DNA from 3 places in the Sinorhizobium sp. NFACC03 genome. Region 3 is predicted to be linked to each of the others. Evidence: predicted binding sites of a transcription regulator. Region 3 holds the regulator's gene; each other region holds the start of a gene.
What was found. The regulator PhoB, encoded in region 3, activates phosphate uptake and scavenging genes when phosphate is short. The targets are predictions, from matches to a motif close to TGTCATNNANCTGTCAT.
Positions count from the first base shown of each region.

Region 1: BLU35_RS11555 (alkaline phosphatase D family protein) is a predicted target of PhoB. The motif match lies at 3,361-3,377, and genes of this name have one in related genera.
Region 2: BLU35_RS14085 (NAD-glutamate dehydrogenase) is a predicted target of PhoB. The motif match lies at 3,522-3,538, and genes of this name have one in related genera.

Region 1 covers NZ_FMXF01000006.1:113,362-118,542, forward strand. Annotated here, with positions in the region: gene BLU35_RS11535 (nucleotidyltransferase and HEPN domain-containing protein) at 1-713, shown strand, start outside; gene BLU35_RS11540 (hypothetical protein) at 788-1,294, opposite strand; gene BLU35_RS35605 (hypothetical protein) at 1,629-1,790, shown strand; gene BLU35_RS11550 (amidase) at 1,905-3,254, opposite strand; gene BLU35_RS11555 (alkaline phosphatase D family protein) at 3,476-5,041, shown strand.
Region 2 covers NZ_FMXF01000009.1:78,339-83,519, reverse strand. Annotated here, with positions in the region: gene BLU35_RS14085 (NAD-glutamate dehydrogenase) at 1-3,296, opposite strand, end outside; gene pdxY (pyridoxal kinase PdxY) at 3,582-4,463, shown strand; gene BLU35_RS14075 (carbonic anhydrase) at 4,594-5,181, shown strand, end outside.
Region 3 covers NZ_FMXF01000001.1:73,434-78,614, forward strand. Annotated here, with positions in the region: gene pstC (phosphate ABC transporter permease subunit PstC) at 1-141, shown strand, start outside; gene pstA (phosphate ABC transporter permease PstA) at 138-1,460, shown strand; gene pstB (phosphate ABC transporter ATP-binding protein PstB) at 1,474-2,289, shown strand; gene phoU (phosphate signaling complex protein PhoU) at 2,340-3,053, shown strand; gene phoB (phosphate regulon transcriptional regulator PhoB) at 3,312-3,995, shown strand; gene BLU35_RS00370 (GcrA family cell cycle regulator) at 4,064-4,585, opposite strand; gene BLU35_RS00375 (aspartate aminotransferase family protein) at 5,007-5,181, shown strand, end outside.

The DNA of each region.
Region 1 (5,181 bases), on a different contig from region 3:
ACCGCTCCGACTACGATATCCTCGTCATCGTCAACACGCGTAAGCTGGCCCAACCGGAATATTGGGACAAGGCAACCGATCGACTGATGTGGGACAAGGGCGTGTCGACGCCGATCGGGCTGATTGTCCATGGCCGCCGGGAGGTCAACACGTTCCTCACCGAGGGGCAGTACTTCTTCGTCGACATCCTGCGCGAGGGCATCGTGCTTTACGAGATCGATGACCAGCCGCTGGCGCAGCCAAAACCGCTGTCACCTGCCGAGGCGCTGCGGGTGGCACAAGAGCATTTTGCGAGGCGGTTTCCCGATGCAGTGGACTTTGTCCAAACGACGAAATTTCTTATCGAAAAAGGAAATTCCAGACTAGCAGCCTTTCAATTGCATCAGGCCATCGAGGCAGCGTACTCGACATTTCTTCTGACCCTAACCAACCACAGCCCACCGTCGCACAACATCAAATTTCTCCGCGGGCTCGCCGAGGATCGTGACCAGCGGCTTGTCGACGCCTGGCCGCGTGACCAGCATCGCCAAATCGCTTGGTACAACATCCTCAACGAGGCTTACGTCAAGGCACGCTACTCCAAGCACTTCGAGATCACCGAGGAGGCGCTTGGCTGGCTGCTCGAGCGAACGGAACATCTGCACAGCCTCGTCGAGACGATTTGTAAGGAGCGGCTGAACGAGTTGGGCCAGGCAGCCGCGAGCCGCAAATAAATGTCTCTTTCAAGTCGGCGCCAAGCAGCAGCGAGACAGTGCTGGAAGTCACGCTTCGTGGTAGAACGTGCATTTCAATCCTCTGCATTTTCCCGAAGCCAGGTTTCCAACGCTGCAATCACTGATAGCCGCAGGCTGGCGCCCTTGGCCAAAGCACGGGTGAGCGACAGGTCGTCGGGGGCAAAGCCCATCTCGGCCATGATGTCGTTCGGCCGCATCCGGCGCCGGTTCATAACCGCGCGGATCTTCCCAATCGTCTCGGGAAGCAGGTAGCGGCCGCTGGCAATGGCGGGCGCAGGATGAGCCGCGTGCGCCGGACCGCTTTCAGTTTGCGCGGCGGTAATGCCCGCCCCCTTGGTGGCGAGCCACATAAGGAAGGCTTCGCGCTCGGCGGGGCTTGCCTTGGACCAGGAGTTCTTGAGTTTGTCGAGCCGGGTGCGTTCATCCTTGAGGCCGGCGGCCACGAGAGCCTTTCGCAATGAGGGAATGCGGCCGGAAAGCAGATCGGCATGGATTTCAGGGAAATCGAGTTTCAGGCGTTGCATATCACCTGATTCGTCGCGCTTGGTTTTCTTCGACATGCTCGTTCCCGCATCGTTCGTCCAGGCAGTCTTAGCGACTGAAAACCTCATTTTTGGAGCCGGGCAAAAATAAGGAGATCGTCCTTTCCTGCGGTTCCGTCCGCACGGCTGTAACGCGCTCGGGCTTCGGGCGCGAGCGAAATGCGCGGCTATCCTCTATCCTTTCCGGGGCATTCTCGGTAGGAACCCGCATCGAAGCGATGAGAAGCATTTGCTGGGGGCGTGTTTGTTCGCGGGCCTATCCTCGGACTCATGCGTCCAGCTTTACGCAAGTCCCTTTGCCTATCGTCACGTCAATGGCCGGGATGTGACACGGCGAATGAAGGACAATGATATGTCAAATGATATCGAACATTACCGTGACCCGTCGGATTCGATGGTCGCCCTCTATCTCGCGAACAATGACGGCGACGAACTGACCGACGCTCTGGTCGCAGCGCTTGAAGACGCCTTCCGTATTCTCCGCGACGAGATTTCCGGCGAGACGATGCACTGAGAGACAGTGCCGGCCGCCAGCGTACTGAGCTTGGCCGGCGTCACCAGAGGAAATGCTTGCCGAGACTGACACCCGGCTCGCATGGATCCTCCGCGTCGGAGGTCGGTTGCTACCTTAAATTTCCCGCAGCAGTGCTTCCACCGAAAGCGCCGTCGTCAGCACGGCCGCGTCCGTTCCATTCCTTCCCATCAGCATCAGTCCGGCCGGCCGCACGAGACCCGGCATCGGCAGGGTGATGGCGTTGAGATCGAACTGGTTGGCAACCTGGCAATTGCGCAGGAGCAGTCCCTCGACGCGGTTGTATTCCGCCACGTCCGTTTCGACGCTGGCGATCGGCACGGCGGCGATCGGTGTCGTCGGCAGTGCGATGAGATCGAAGGGCGAAAGCCGCTCGTCCATGGCGGCGGCGAGTGCGCGCCGAGTTTCCAACAGGGCCGAGATGGCTGCATCCGGTACGGTGAGGCGGCGGCGAAGCGGGAGCTTGACCCTGTCATCGACGGGAGCACCATCGTCATTTAGCCAGCCGGCATGGATGCGGCTTGCTTCCAGGCCGGCGATCGAGCCGATTCGCGTTGCTTCGGCAAGCCGCTCAATCAAGTCATCGAGTGTACAGTCGACGATCTCGGCGCCCGCTTTGGCCAGCCGGTCGAGGCTTGCGGCAAAGGCATTGGCGATTTCGGGCGAGAGCTCTTCGAGCAGCCTTCCCCGGGGAATACCGATGCGAAGTCCTGCAATCGGGCGGGCGACAGGCGGTATCGGCTGCTCACCGGCCATCACGGCGTCTGTTATCGCGCAATCGGCAACGGTTCGGGCGAGCGGCCCGAGCGAATCGAGGCTCGGCGACAGCGGAAAGGAACCATCGAGCGGAACGCGGCTGGCCGTCGGTTTGAAGCCGACGATGCCGTTCAGCGCTGCCGGGATGCGTATGGAGCCGCCGGTATCGGAGCCGATGGCGATGTCGCAGGTGCCTTCGGCCGCGGAAACCCCGGCGCCGGAGGACGAGCCACCGGGGATCAGGTTTTCGTCGGTCGCGTTGCCTGGCGCCGGGTAATGCGGATTGAGACCGACTGCGGTGAAAGCGAATTCGGTCATATGCGTCTTGCCGATGATGACAGCGCCGGCGGCGCGCAGTCGCTGTACGGCCAACGCGTCTGACGTGGCCGGCGGCGCGTCGCGGCGGATGATGGAACCGGCAAGCGTCGGTTCGCCCGCGACATCGAAAAGGTCCTTGATCGAGACGATCTTGCCGTCGAGTGGTCCAAGGCTGGCGCCGGTCTTTTGGCGCCGGTCGGAGGTGTCAGCCTCGGCACGGGCGCTGTCGGCATAGAGGCGCACGAAGGCCTTTTCTTCGTGCCGACGATCGTTGAGCCGGCTCAAGATCTGTTCCAGGCGGTCGCGGGCGGGAGTGTTGGTCGAATGGGGCACGAGGATGACCTGTCGGATTTGTCGCCGCCAGGGCGGCATGAGACTGAAGTTGTTGGCCGGATTCGCGGGGCGAACGAACATGACCTTAGATAGCAGCATTGCCGCCGAATTCCACGGTGAGGATTGGGGGCCAGCGGGCCTCGGCCTTCACCGAACTGTCGCCAAACTGTTCAAATAGTTTCATGGCTCTGTTACGTCGCTGACATCCGGATGCCCAAAGGTCCGGCACGCGCGGTCGCGCTGCCGATTCGGAGGTCCGTTTGGCCGATATCCTCAAGACGCTTTCCCGGCGTTCTTTCCTGCTTTCCGCCGGTGCCGCGGGCTTCGTGGCCTCGTCCGGTCTTGCGACACCCTTCTATGCGAGAGGCTACGGCCGGCCGGAGTTCATACATGGCGTGCAATCGGGCGATGTCGATACGTCCTCCGGCATGATCTGGACGCGGGTGGATCGACCGTCGAAGGTGTCGGTCGAGTATTCGACCACCGAGAGCTTCTCCAATCCGGTTCGCCTTGCCGATCTCACAGCGACGCCGCAGACGGATTGTGCGATCAAGTGTTCGCTCGACGGATTGCTGCCGGACCAGGACATCTTCTACCGGTTCACCGCCACCGATCTTTATGATGTCAACCGGGTCTCCGAACCGGTCACCGGCCGGTTTCGCACAGCACCCTTGCGCAAGCGCTCGGTCCGCTTCGTCTGGTCCGGCGATACCGCCGGCCAGGGCTGGGGAATCGATGATGTCGGCATGAAGACCTATTCGACCATGCGGCTGCATGAGCCGGATTTTTTCATCCATTCCGGCGATACGATCTATGCCGACAATCCTATTCCTGACGAGATCCAGCTGCGCGACGGCGGCGTCTGGAAGAACCGGGTGGTGACCCATGAAAAGCGTGACGTGGCGCGAACGCTCGAGGAATATCGCGGGCAATGGAAATACAATCTGCTCGACGATCATGTGCGGCAGCTGAATGCCGTCTGTCCCACCTTTTATCAATGGGACGATCATGAGGTCTTGAACAACTGGTCGGCTTCGACCGACCTTCGCGACGATGCCCGCTATCCGGAAAAGGACGTCGCCGTCTACGCGGAACGGGCAGCCCGCGCGTTCCACGAGATGACGCCGATACGCAACGTCGCGACGCAGCCCGGCCGCATCTTCCGCAAGGTCGGCTATGGGCCGCTGCTAGATGTGTTCTTCGTCGACCTGCGCTCCTATCGCGGCGCCAACCAGGGCGAAGACGGCGGCGGCGCGCTGTTCGGCTCGCGGCAGGCGGATTGGCTGAAGCGCGAGCTTGCCGCTTCGCGCTCGGTCTGGAAGGTGATTGCCTGCGACATGCCGATCGGGCTCGTCGTCTGGGACGACTACACGAATAAGCGCGGCTCCGACGCCATCGCCAATGGCGACAACGGCCTACCTTCGGGGCGCGAGCCGGAGTTTGCCGATCTCCTGCGCTTCATCCGCGACAACGGCATCGACAACCTCGTCTGGCTGACGGCGGACGTACATTATACCGCCGCGCATCACTACGATCCCACGCGTGCCGCCTTCAAGGAATTCACGCCTTTCTGGGAGCTCGTGTCGGGGCCGCTTCATTCCGGCACCTATGGGCCGAAGGAACTCGACATGACCTTCGGGCCGGAGGTCCGCTTCATCAAGGCGTCGGGCGGCGGCATCGACAGTAACCTGCCGCCATCGGCGGGTCTGCAGTTCTTCGGCATCGTCGATATCAACGGTCAGACGCAGCAGATGACCGTGCGGCTGATGGACAGGCAGGACCAGGAACTCTGGCGCGTGACGCTCGATCCGGCCGCGATTGCATGACGAATCTGGTCGCGGCTAACAGCTTTCCAAACCCCTCACGCGAGACCCCTGGCGGTTGCAAACCCATGGCCTACCGGCATTTGACCGCGGCACTGATGCGCGCGCCCCCTTTCGCAATCGCAAAAAAACCTGTATGAGCG
Region 2 (5,181 bases), on a different contig from region 3:
GCATCCGTTTCGTTGCTGCCGCGGATGTAGGTGCCGATGCCGCCGAACCATAGCAGATCGACCTGGTTCTTCAGGATCGCATTCATGATCTCGAAGGGCGTTGCCTTCTGCTTGTCGAGGCCGATGGCGGCCATCGCCTGAGGCGTGAGCGTCACCGACTTTTCGGCACGCGAGATGATCATCGCGCCCTCGGAGAGCGTCTTGCGGTCATAGTCCTGCCAGCTCGAACGCGGCAGAGCGAACATGCGCGTGCGCTCGGCGAACGAGGCATCGATATCCGGATTCGGATCGATGAAGATGTCGCGGTGGTCGAAGGCCGCGATCAGGCGGATCTTCTCCGAGAGCAGCATGCCGTTGCCGAAGACGTCACCGGACATGTCGCCGACGCCGGCAACGGTGAAGGGCGTCGTCTGGATGTCGATGTCCATCTCGCGGAAGTGCCGCTTGACGGTCTCCCAGGCGCCGCGGGCGGTGATGCCCATCTTCTTGTGGTCGTAGCCGGCGGAGCCGCCCGAGGCGAAGGCGTCGTCAAGCCAGAAGCCCGCTTCCTGCGCCAGGCCGTTGGCCGTGTCGGAGAAGGTCGCAGTGCCCTTGTCGGCGGCAACGACGAAATAGGGGTCGTCACCATCGCGGCGCAGCGTATCGGCGGGCGGCACGATATCCTGGCCGACGATGTTGTCAGTCACCGAAAGCAGAGTGCGGATGTAGGTCTTGTAGGCTTCGGTACCGGCCCTGAAGACCTCGTCACGGGTGCCGCCGACGGGGAGTTGCTTCGGATAGAAGCCGCCCTTGGCGCCAACCGGCACGATGACGGCGTTCTTGACCTGCTGCGCCTTGACGAGGCCAAGCACTTCCGTGCGGTAGTCCTGGGCGCGGTCAGACCAGCGCAGGCCGCCACGGGCGACCTTGCCGAAGCGCAGGTGAACGCCCTCGACCTCGGTGCCGTAGACGAAGATTTCGCGGAACGGACGCGGTTCCGGCAGGCCGTCGAGCTGCTTCGGGTCAAGCTTAAAGGCGAGAACCGCGCGCGGCTTGCCGTCGGCGCCATGTTGGAAGTAGTTGGTCCGGAGCGTCGCTTCGATCGCGTTGACGTAGCGACGAAGGATGCGGTCCTCGTCAAGGCTCGGAACGGCAGACAGCGCGTCCTCGATCGCGGAAAGCAGGGCGCTGCACTTCTTTGCACGCGGCTTTTCCTCGAGCTTCGGATCCATCCGGGTCACGAACAGCTTGAAGATATCGGCTGCGATCGCCGGATACTTGTTCAGCGTGTCGGCGATATAGCCCTGCGAATAGGTGATGCCGGCCTGGCGCAGATAGCGGGAATAGGCGCGCAGCACTGTGACTTCACGGGCATTGAGGCCCGCAAGCAGGATCAGCCGGTTGAAGTTGTCGTCCTCGATCGTGCCGTTCCAGGCGGCGAGGAAGGCTTCCTCCAGCGCCGCACCCGACTTTTCGAGATTGAGCGCAAGGCCGTCGCGATGGATCAGCTCCATGTCGTGCAGCACCACGCGGTGCTTGTCCTCGCCGTGCCTGCCGACATTGAGGTCGTAGGTCTGTTCGCTGATGACCCGGAAGCCGAGGTTTTCCAGCAGCGGCACGCGGCGCGACAGCGACACGGGCTCGCCGGCATGGAAGATCTTCAGCTCGGCCGTGTCAGGACGGTTGACCGGGCGGTTATAGTTGTAGAACGAGATCCGGATCGGATCTTCCGCCTTGCAGGCGGCAATGTCTGCAAGGTCGGCATAGGCTTCCGCCGGCGTGAAGAACGACTGGTAGGCGCCGTCGACATCAAGCTCGATGCCGTCCTTACGGGCGAGAAGGTCGAACCGATCGATCCAGCGCGTGACGATGCCGCGAACGGCCTCTTCAAGCTTGGCCTGCGGAATGCGCGGGGTCTTGCCGCTGGTGCGGCCTATGATGAAGTGCACGCGCGCCAGACCGCCTTCGGGGAAGGCCGGGTAATAGGCCGAAACGCGGCCGTCATAGGCGGTCTTCAGGTAGTCGCCGATCTTTTCGCGTACGTCGGAATCATATTGTTCGCGCGGCACGAAGACGATGACCGAGACGAAGCGGTCGAAATGGTCGATGCGCGGCAGGACGCGGATGCGCGGCCGGTCGCCGAGTTCGTTGATCTGTTCGCAGAAGGCGGCGAGCAGACCGACATCGATCTGGAAGAGGTCGTCGCGCGGATAGGATTCGAGCGTGTTGTCCAGCATCTTGCCGGAGTGGCTCTGCGGGTCGTAGCCGAAATGGTCGACGATCTTCTCGATCTTGTGGCGCAGCAACGGGATTTCAGCCGCCTGGCGGGTATAGGCCGAGGAAGTGAACAGGCCGACGATGCGCAACTCGCCGGCGACATTGCCGTCGGCATCGAAGCGCTTGATGCCGATATAGTCCATATAGGCGCGGCGATGGACGACCGATTTCACGTTGGCCTTGGTGACGATCAGGAAATCGGGGCCGTCGAGGAAGGCGAGGATTTCCGGCGTGGTCAGTACTGCGTCCTTGCCCTGGCGCAGAACGCGCACGTCGGGGTTGGAGAGGATGCCGAGGCCCCTGCCCTTGCCGCGCTCGACCGTCGCCTTTCCGCCCTTACCCGAGTAGGTATACTCGCGCATGCCGATAAAGGTGAAGTTGTTGTCGCGCAGCCAGCGAAGGAAGGCGAGCGCCTCATCACGGTCGCTCTTCTTGCGCGAGGCGTTGTAGGCCTCGAGTTCCTGCACGGCCTGGTCGAGCAGCGCCGTCATCGCCGGCCAGTCGTGTACCGTCTGGTGTACCTGCTCCAGCACGTCGCGGATGCGGTTGCTGAGCTGCTCGGCTTCGACGGGCGCCAGCTTCGTCAAGTGGATCTGGATGTGGCTGACGCGGTGCGCCGGATCGCTTGCCTCTTCCGGATCGAAGAGTTTTACCGGCTTGCCCGGTTCCTTGACCAGGATGGGATGGATCGCGAGGTGGATATCGCGGTGCGTGCTGGTGATTTCCCCCATGACCGAATCATAGAGGAACGGCATGTTGTGTTCGGTGATCGCGATGATCGAAACCTCGGTGCCACCCGGCGCGACGCCGGCGACGGTTTCGACCGAAACCTGCGGCTTGCCGCCATCCCAGCGGGCGAGTTCACGATGCGCATGGGCTGCAATCAGCGCCAGCATGTCCGCCGAATAAAGATCGAGGTCGTCGTTGCTGGCCCCACCGAAGAGGCTCTCCGGCGCCAGCGCGTCGACGCCCAGTTTGATGGCGGCCGCCTTTGCTGCGTCGATGTGTCTGTCCCGCTTCGGATTGTATTTCACGCCCATGAAGTCTCTCCCACTCATGATAGGCCAAACCCTATCAGAACCATGGCTAATGGCGACCGCTTTTTACGCCGAATTCGGCAAAATCGAGCCGAAAATTGGAGAATTTCACGTGAAAACAGCTTAAATCCATTTAAATCGAAGGCGATTTCGCGAAAATTGCTCGAAAATCGATGAAAAAGTACGAAAACGCCAGCGGCTTCCACCGGACCTATCTGCCATCGCCTGTTGACAGGGCGGTGACAGTCGGGTGATCAGAGTTTGTAGACCGAAGGATTGGACTCGTCGATGCCCGAAATGCCCTCCCTGCCCGGCGCCGTCATCGTCATCTCGAGCCATGTCGTGCGTGGCAAGGTCGGCAACCGGGCCGCGGTGTTCGCGTTGGAGACGCTGGGGCATCCGGTCTGGGCACTTCCGACGGTCATTCTTCCCTGGCATCCCGGACACGGGCGCTCGACCCGCGTCACCATTTCAGACGCGGATTTCCAGTCGATGATCGACGATCTCATTGCCGCGCCCTGGGTCGGGGAGGTGCGCGCCGTGCTTTCGGGCTATCTCGGATCGCCCGGTCAGGCCGAAGGTGTCGCGCGGTTGGTGACGGCTCTTAGGGAACGTAATCCCAAGCTGATCTACGCTTGCGATCCCGTCATTGGCGACGCCGGCGGGCTCTATGTTCCGGAGGCGACCGCGACGGCCATCCGTGACCAGCTGCTGCCGCTCGCCAACCTGGCGACGCCGAACCGCTTCGAGCTCGCCTGGCTCGCCGGCGCGACGCTGGAAACCAATACGGCGATCCTCGATGCCGCCCTCGGCCTCGGTCCGGCCCGCGTGCTGGTGACCTCAGCGGTGCCGATGATGAGCGGCGGTACCGGCAATCTCTTCCTTTCGGGCAATCACGCGCTGCTCGCCGAACATCGGCTCGTCGAGAACCCGCCGAATGGCACCGGAGACTTGCTGACTGCCCTGTTTCTCGCGCGGCTTCTCGAAGGACTATCGGAAGAGCGCGCATTGCAGATGGCGACCGCAAGCGTGTTCGAGATCATCGCGCGGAGCGTCAAACGCGGTGCCGACGAGTTGACGATCGAGCAGGACGCTTCGAGCCTTTCGACGCCGATGGCGATGGTGCAGATGCGCCGCCTGGTGCATCCGAATCAGATGCGGCGCAAATAGAAGAAACTGTTCATGGGCAGCAGCCCTTGTCGCATCGTGGATTGAACTTTAGGTCATGATGATATTCATGGCGGGGCGTGATGCGGGCGGAAGTCCGCTCATCCCGCTCGAAGCAGCAGCGGAGTAATCGATGGACAAGCAGCAACAGCGTTTTCCGGACCACCTTCTGAACGGCTACCACAACTTCATGAATGGCCGCTTCAGCGAACAGCAGAAGCGCTACAAGGTGCTGGCGGAAACCGGCCAGAAGCCGAGGACGATGGTTGTTGCCTGTTGCGATTCGCGGGCGGCGCCGGAAACGATCTTCGACAGCGGGCCGGGTGAACTCTTCGTCGTGCGCAACGTCGCCAATCTCATGCCGCCCTATGAGCCGGATGGCCATTACCATTCGACGTCGGCCGCGCTTGAGTTCGCCGTGCAGTCGCTCCGCGTCAGCGACATCGTCGTGATGGGGCATGGCCGCTGCGGCGGTATCAAGGCGGTGCTCGATCCTGATGCCGAGCCCTTGTCGCCGGGCGATTTCATCGGTCGCTGGATGAACCTCCTGAAGCCGGCCGCCGAGCAGATCCAAAGCAACGACGTCATGACCCAGGCGGAGCGGCAGCGTGCGCTCGAGCGGGTCTCGATCCGCAACTCGCTTGCCAACCTGCGCACCTTCCCTTGTGTTCAGATCCTCGAAGCCAAGGGCAAGCTGCATCTGCACGGCGCCTGGTTCGAC
Region 3 (5,181 bases):
CAGTTGACGGGCGACCTCGAGTTCACCTCGCCGCAGACGCTGGTGGCCTTCGCGCTGGGCATCACGCTCTTTGTCATCACGCTCGGCCTCAACATTTACGCGCTCTACATCGTGCGCAAATACCGGGAACAGTACGAATGACCGACATCGCTTCCCCGACCGTCCGGATCTCCGCCCGTCCCGAATCCGCAAAACGCGATATCGGCATCAAGCGCCGCTACGCTGCCGAACGCCGGTTCCGCGCCTACGGCATTGCGGCAATCAGCACCGGTCTCTTCTTCCTGGCGCTGCTGCTGTGGACCGTCATTTCCAACGGCTACACCGCGTTCCAGCAGACGACGATCACGCTGCCGATCGAATTCACCGAAAAGGTGATCGACCCCAACGGCGAACGCACGACCGACAGCAAGGTACTGATGACCGCCAACTATCCGCTGCTGGTGCGCGATGCGCTCATCAAGCAGCTCGGCATCGATGCGACCAAGCGGCCGCTGGTCAAGCAGGCGACCGATATGGTCTCTGCGAGCTCCCGTACGCTCTTGCGCGACATGGTCGTGGCGGATCCGTCCATCATCGGCAAGACCATTCCAGTCACCCTTTTGGCCGAAGCCAACATCGACTCCGCCAACAAGGGGCAGATCGACCTCAAGGTCGAAGAGAGCAAGCGCAAGGTCAAGGACCAGCAGGTCACCTGGATGAACGAGCTCGAAAGCGCCGGCGTCCTGAAGAAGAGCTTCAACACCGGCATCTTCACCTTCGGCGCCTCCAGCCGTCCTGAAGCGGCGGGCGTCGGCGTTGCCGCCCTCGGCTCGTTCTACATGATGCTGATCGTGCTCCTGCTGTCGTTGCCGATCGGCGTTGCCGCCTCGATCTATCTCGAAGAGTTCGCTCCGAAGAACCGGCTCACCGACCTGATCGAGGTCAACATCAACAACCTCGCGGCCGTTCCGTCGATCGTCTACGGTCTGTTGGGTCTCGCCGTCTTCATCAACTTTGCCGGCATGCCGCGTTCGGCGGCCGTCGTCGGCGGTTTCGTGCTGACGCTGATGACCCTGCCGACGATCATCATCGCCACCCGCGCGGCCTTGAAGGCGGTTCCGCCGTCCATCCGTTCGGCGGCGCTCGGTCTCGGTGCCTCGAAGATGCAGACCATCTTCCACCACGTTCTGCCGCTGGCGATGCCGGGCATTCTGACCGGTACGATCATCGGCCTTGCCCATGCGCTTGGCGAAACCGCGCCGTTGCTGTTGATCGGCATGGTCGCCTTCGTCGTCGACTATCCCGGTTCGCCGATGGAGCCATCGACAGCGCTGCCGGTGCAGATCTACATGTGGGCCAACGAGGCGGAACGCGCCTTCGTCGAGCGCACCTCCGGCGCGATCATCATACTTCTCATCTTCCTCGTCGTCATGAACCTTGGCGCCATTCTGTTGCGACGTCGCTTTGAGCGCCGTTGGTAGTGAGGTAATTACTATGAACATCATGTCAGAAGCAGCGGTCGAGAAAGCCTTGGATCAGAAAATGAACACGGTTCCCTTCAAGATGATCGGCAAGGATGTGTCGGTCTACTACGGCGAGAAGCGGGCGCTTTTCGACGTCAACCTCAACATCCGCGAGAACACGGTAACGGCGCTGATCGGTCCGTCGGGCTGCGGCAAGTCGACCTTCCTGCGCACGCTGAACCGCATGAACGACACCATCGAGAACTGCCGCGTCACCGGCAAGATCACGCTCGATGAGGACGACATCTACGACCCGACCATTGACGTGGTCGAGCTGCGCGCCCGCGTCGGCATGGTCTTCCAGAAGCCGAACCCGTTCCCGAAGTCGATCTACGACAACGTCGCCTACGGTCCGCGCATCCACGGACTTGCCCGCACCAAGGCGGACTTTGACGATGTGGTCGAGACCAGCCTGCAGAAGGCAGGTTTGTGGAACGAGGTGAAGGACCGCCTGCAGGAGCCGGGCACCGGCCTCTCCGGTGGTCAGCAGCAGCGCCTTTGCATCGCACGCGCTGTTGCCGTCAGCCCGGAAGTCATCCTGATGGACGAGCCCTGCTCGGCACTCGACCCGATCGCGACCGCCAAGGTCGAGGAACTCATCCACGAACTGCGCACGAACTTCACGATCGTCATCGTGACCCACTCGATGCAGCAGGCCGCCCGCGTGTCGCAGCGCACCGCCATGTTCCACCTCGGCAATCTCGTCGAGGAGAACGACACCGACAAGATGTTCACCAATCCGGATGACCAGCGCACCCAGGATTACATCATGGGCCGCTTCGGCTGAGGCCAATCACGGCTGCAACAGTCACTGGAAAGCGCCTGTAAGGATCGACGATCATGTCCATGCATATCATGTCCGCCTATGACGAAGAACTGAAGTACCTGACGCGCCGCATCTCGGAAATGGGCGGTCTCGCCGAGCAGATGGTCGCCGAATCCGTCCGCGCCCTAGTCAATTCCGACCTGGCGCTGGCGCAAAAGGTAATCTCGGACGACACCGTTCTCGATGATGCCGAGCGCCAGATCGGCGAGAAGGCGATTGTCACGATCGCCAAGCGCCAGCCGGTCGCCGCCGACCTTCGCGAGATCATGGGGTCGATCCGCATCGCCTCCGACCTGGAGCGTGTCGGCGACCTCGGCAAGAACACTGCCAAGCGCGTGATCGCGGTTGCCGGTTCGGGCATCCCGCGCAAGCTCGCCCGCGGTCTCGAGCATCTCGCCGAACTCGCTCTGGTGCAGCTCAAGGAAGTGCTCGACGTCTATGCCTCGCGTTCGCCGGAAAAGGCCAATAGCATTCGCGAACGCGACGAGGAGATCGACGCGATCTACACCTCGCTGTTCCGCGAGCTGCTCACCTACATGATGGAAGATCCGCGCAACATCACGCCCTGCACGCATCTTCTGTTCTGTGCCAAGAACATCGAGCGTATCGGCGACCACGCGACCAACATCGCCGAGACGATCTATTACATGGCGACGGGTGCCCAGCCGGAGGGCGAGCGCCCGAAGGATGACAACACGTCGACGTTGGGCTCGGTCAACGACTAGAAGGTTTGAGCGGGATGCGGGGGACAACCGCATACACTTTTCCTCATCCCGCTCTGGCGTCAAACGCGCCGTTCGCAATGCATGCCCATGAGTATCATCCGGTCGCGGCTTCGGTCGCGGCCCCGAATTCCTGCATCTGAAGCATGCGGCTTTTCGCACCGCCTTTGAAAATGGCGGGGATGCTCCAGATTTAGAGTGTCTGAGTGCCGGCCGGTCCGCTGGACCCGCGCGGCGCTCGCGGTAAGGAGACGTTACCTGATGTTGCCAAAAATCGCCGTGGTCGAAGACGAAGAGGCGCTGAGCGTCCTGCTGCGTTACAATCTGGAAGCTGAAGGCTTCGACGTCGATACGATCCTCAGGGGTGACGAGGCGGAGATCCGGCTACAGGAACGCCTGCCCGACCTTCTGATCCTCGACTGGATGTTGCCTGGCGTCTCCGGCATCGAGCTTTGCCGTAGGTTGCGCCAGCGCCCGGAGACGGAGCGGCTGCCGATCATCATGCTGACGGCGCGCGGCGAGGAAAGCGAGCGCGTTCGCGGTCTCGCGACCGGGGCCGACGACTATGTGGTCAAGCCCTTCTCCACGCCGGAGCTGATGGCCCGCGTCAAGGCGATGCTCCGCCGGGCGAAGCCCGAAGTTCTCTCGACGCTGCTGCGCTGCGGCGACATCGAGCTCGACCGGGAAACCCATCGCGTCCATCGTCGCAGCCGCGAAGTTCGCCTGGGGCCGACGGAGTTCCGCCTGCTGGAGTTCCTGATGTCCTCTCCGGGCCGTGTCTTCTCGCGCTCGCAGTTGCTGGACGGCGTCTGGGGCCACGACATCTATGTCGACGAGCGGACCGTCGACGTGCATGTCGGCCGCCTGCGCAAGGCGCTGAACTTCTCGACCATGCCTGATGTCATCCGCACCGTGCGCGGCGCCGGCTACTCGCTCGAAAGCTGAGAAGGGCAAACAGAAGTCAATGAAAAAGGGGCCGATCGGCCCCTTTCGTTTTGGTCCTGTGCGGATCCTTAGCGCATCCGACGGCGCTCGGCGGATGGCTGGTAGGCAAGCCGCGCATGGAAGCTGCAATAGGGCGAAGCTTCCGGGGAATCGTTGCCGCAGAAGTGGAACTCTTCCTTCAGCGGGTCGCCGATCGGCCACTTGCAGGTGCGTTCGGTGAGCTGGGTCAGCTCGAGGCGGCGCGACATCGGCACGACCACGTCGGTCTGGATGCTGAAATCCTGCTCGGCAACGAGATCGACTTCGATCTCTTCCTTGAGGACGGTGGCGCCGGACGGACGGGCAACGGTGCGGGTCGAAACGCGCGAGGCGTAGTTCGGAGCGCGCGGCGCCGAGGTCGGCCGCTTCGGGCGGGCTGCCGCAGTGGTGCTGCCGCCGGCTTTGGCGCGGCCGGGAAGGCTCAGGCGATGAACCTTGCCGATGACAGCGTTACGGCTGACGCCGCCGAGCTGTGCCGCGATCTGGCTTGCGCTCAGGCCCTCGGACCAAAGCTTCTTCAGTTTCTCCACCCGCTCGTCAGTCCAGTTCATTTCTGCACTCTCCGTTCTCAGCGTTGGGGATGGCAGAATCCCTCACCGCACCCCGGTTGAATCTCGAGGTTGCAAACGCGATAACTCTTTTGGTGACTAGGTCCGCCGCATGCGTCTAGTAATTGAATGTTAACGTACTGACCGCCGGACTCCGTGGCAAGAGTCCGGGGAATCACGCCGAATCGAATTCGTAGTTTTCCCCAACTTGCTCGATCAGCGTTGCATTTTTGCAAGCCCTTCCGGCCGATTTTTTCGTCGCAGGGAAATGGATCTCGTTACCGCGCTGCAAGGCTTGGTTTTGTTGACATTGCAGTGCGAAATAGGAATAGTGCCTGCGCCGCCGAAAGGCGGCATTTTTGATTTTTATCGGGCCGCATGAAGCAGCGGGACCGATGCCGATTGGAGTGAAGGAGAGCCTCGCATGACTGCAACCACGCCGCTTTACGATACCTACATGCGCGCGCCGTTGCGTTTCGAGCGAGGAGAGGGCGTCTGGCTGATCGCCGAAGACGGCTCGCGCTATCTCGACTTCGCTGCCGGCGTTGCCGTGAACTCGCTCGGCCATGCGCATCCGCATCTCGTCGAGGCGCTGAAGG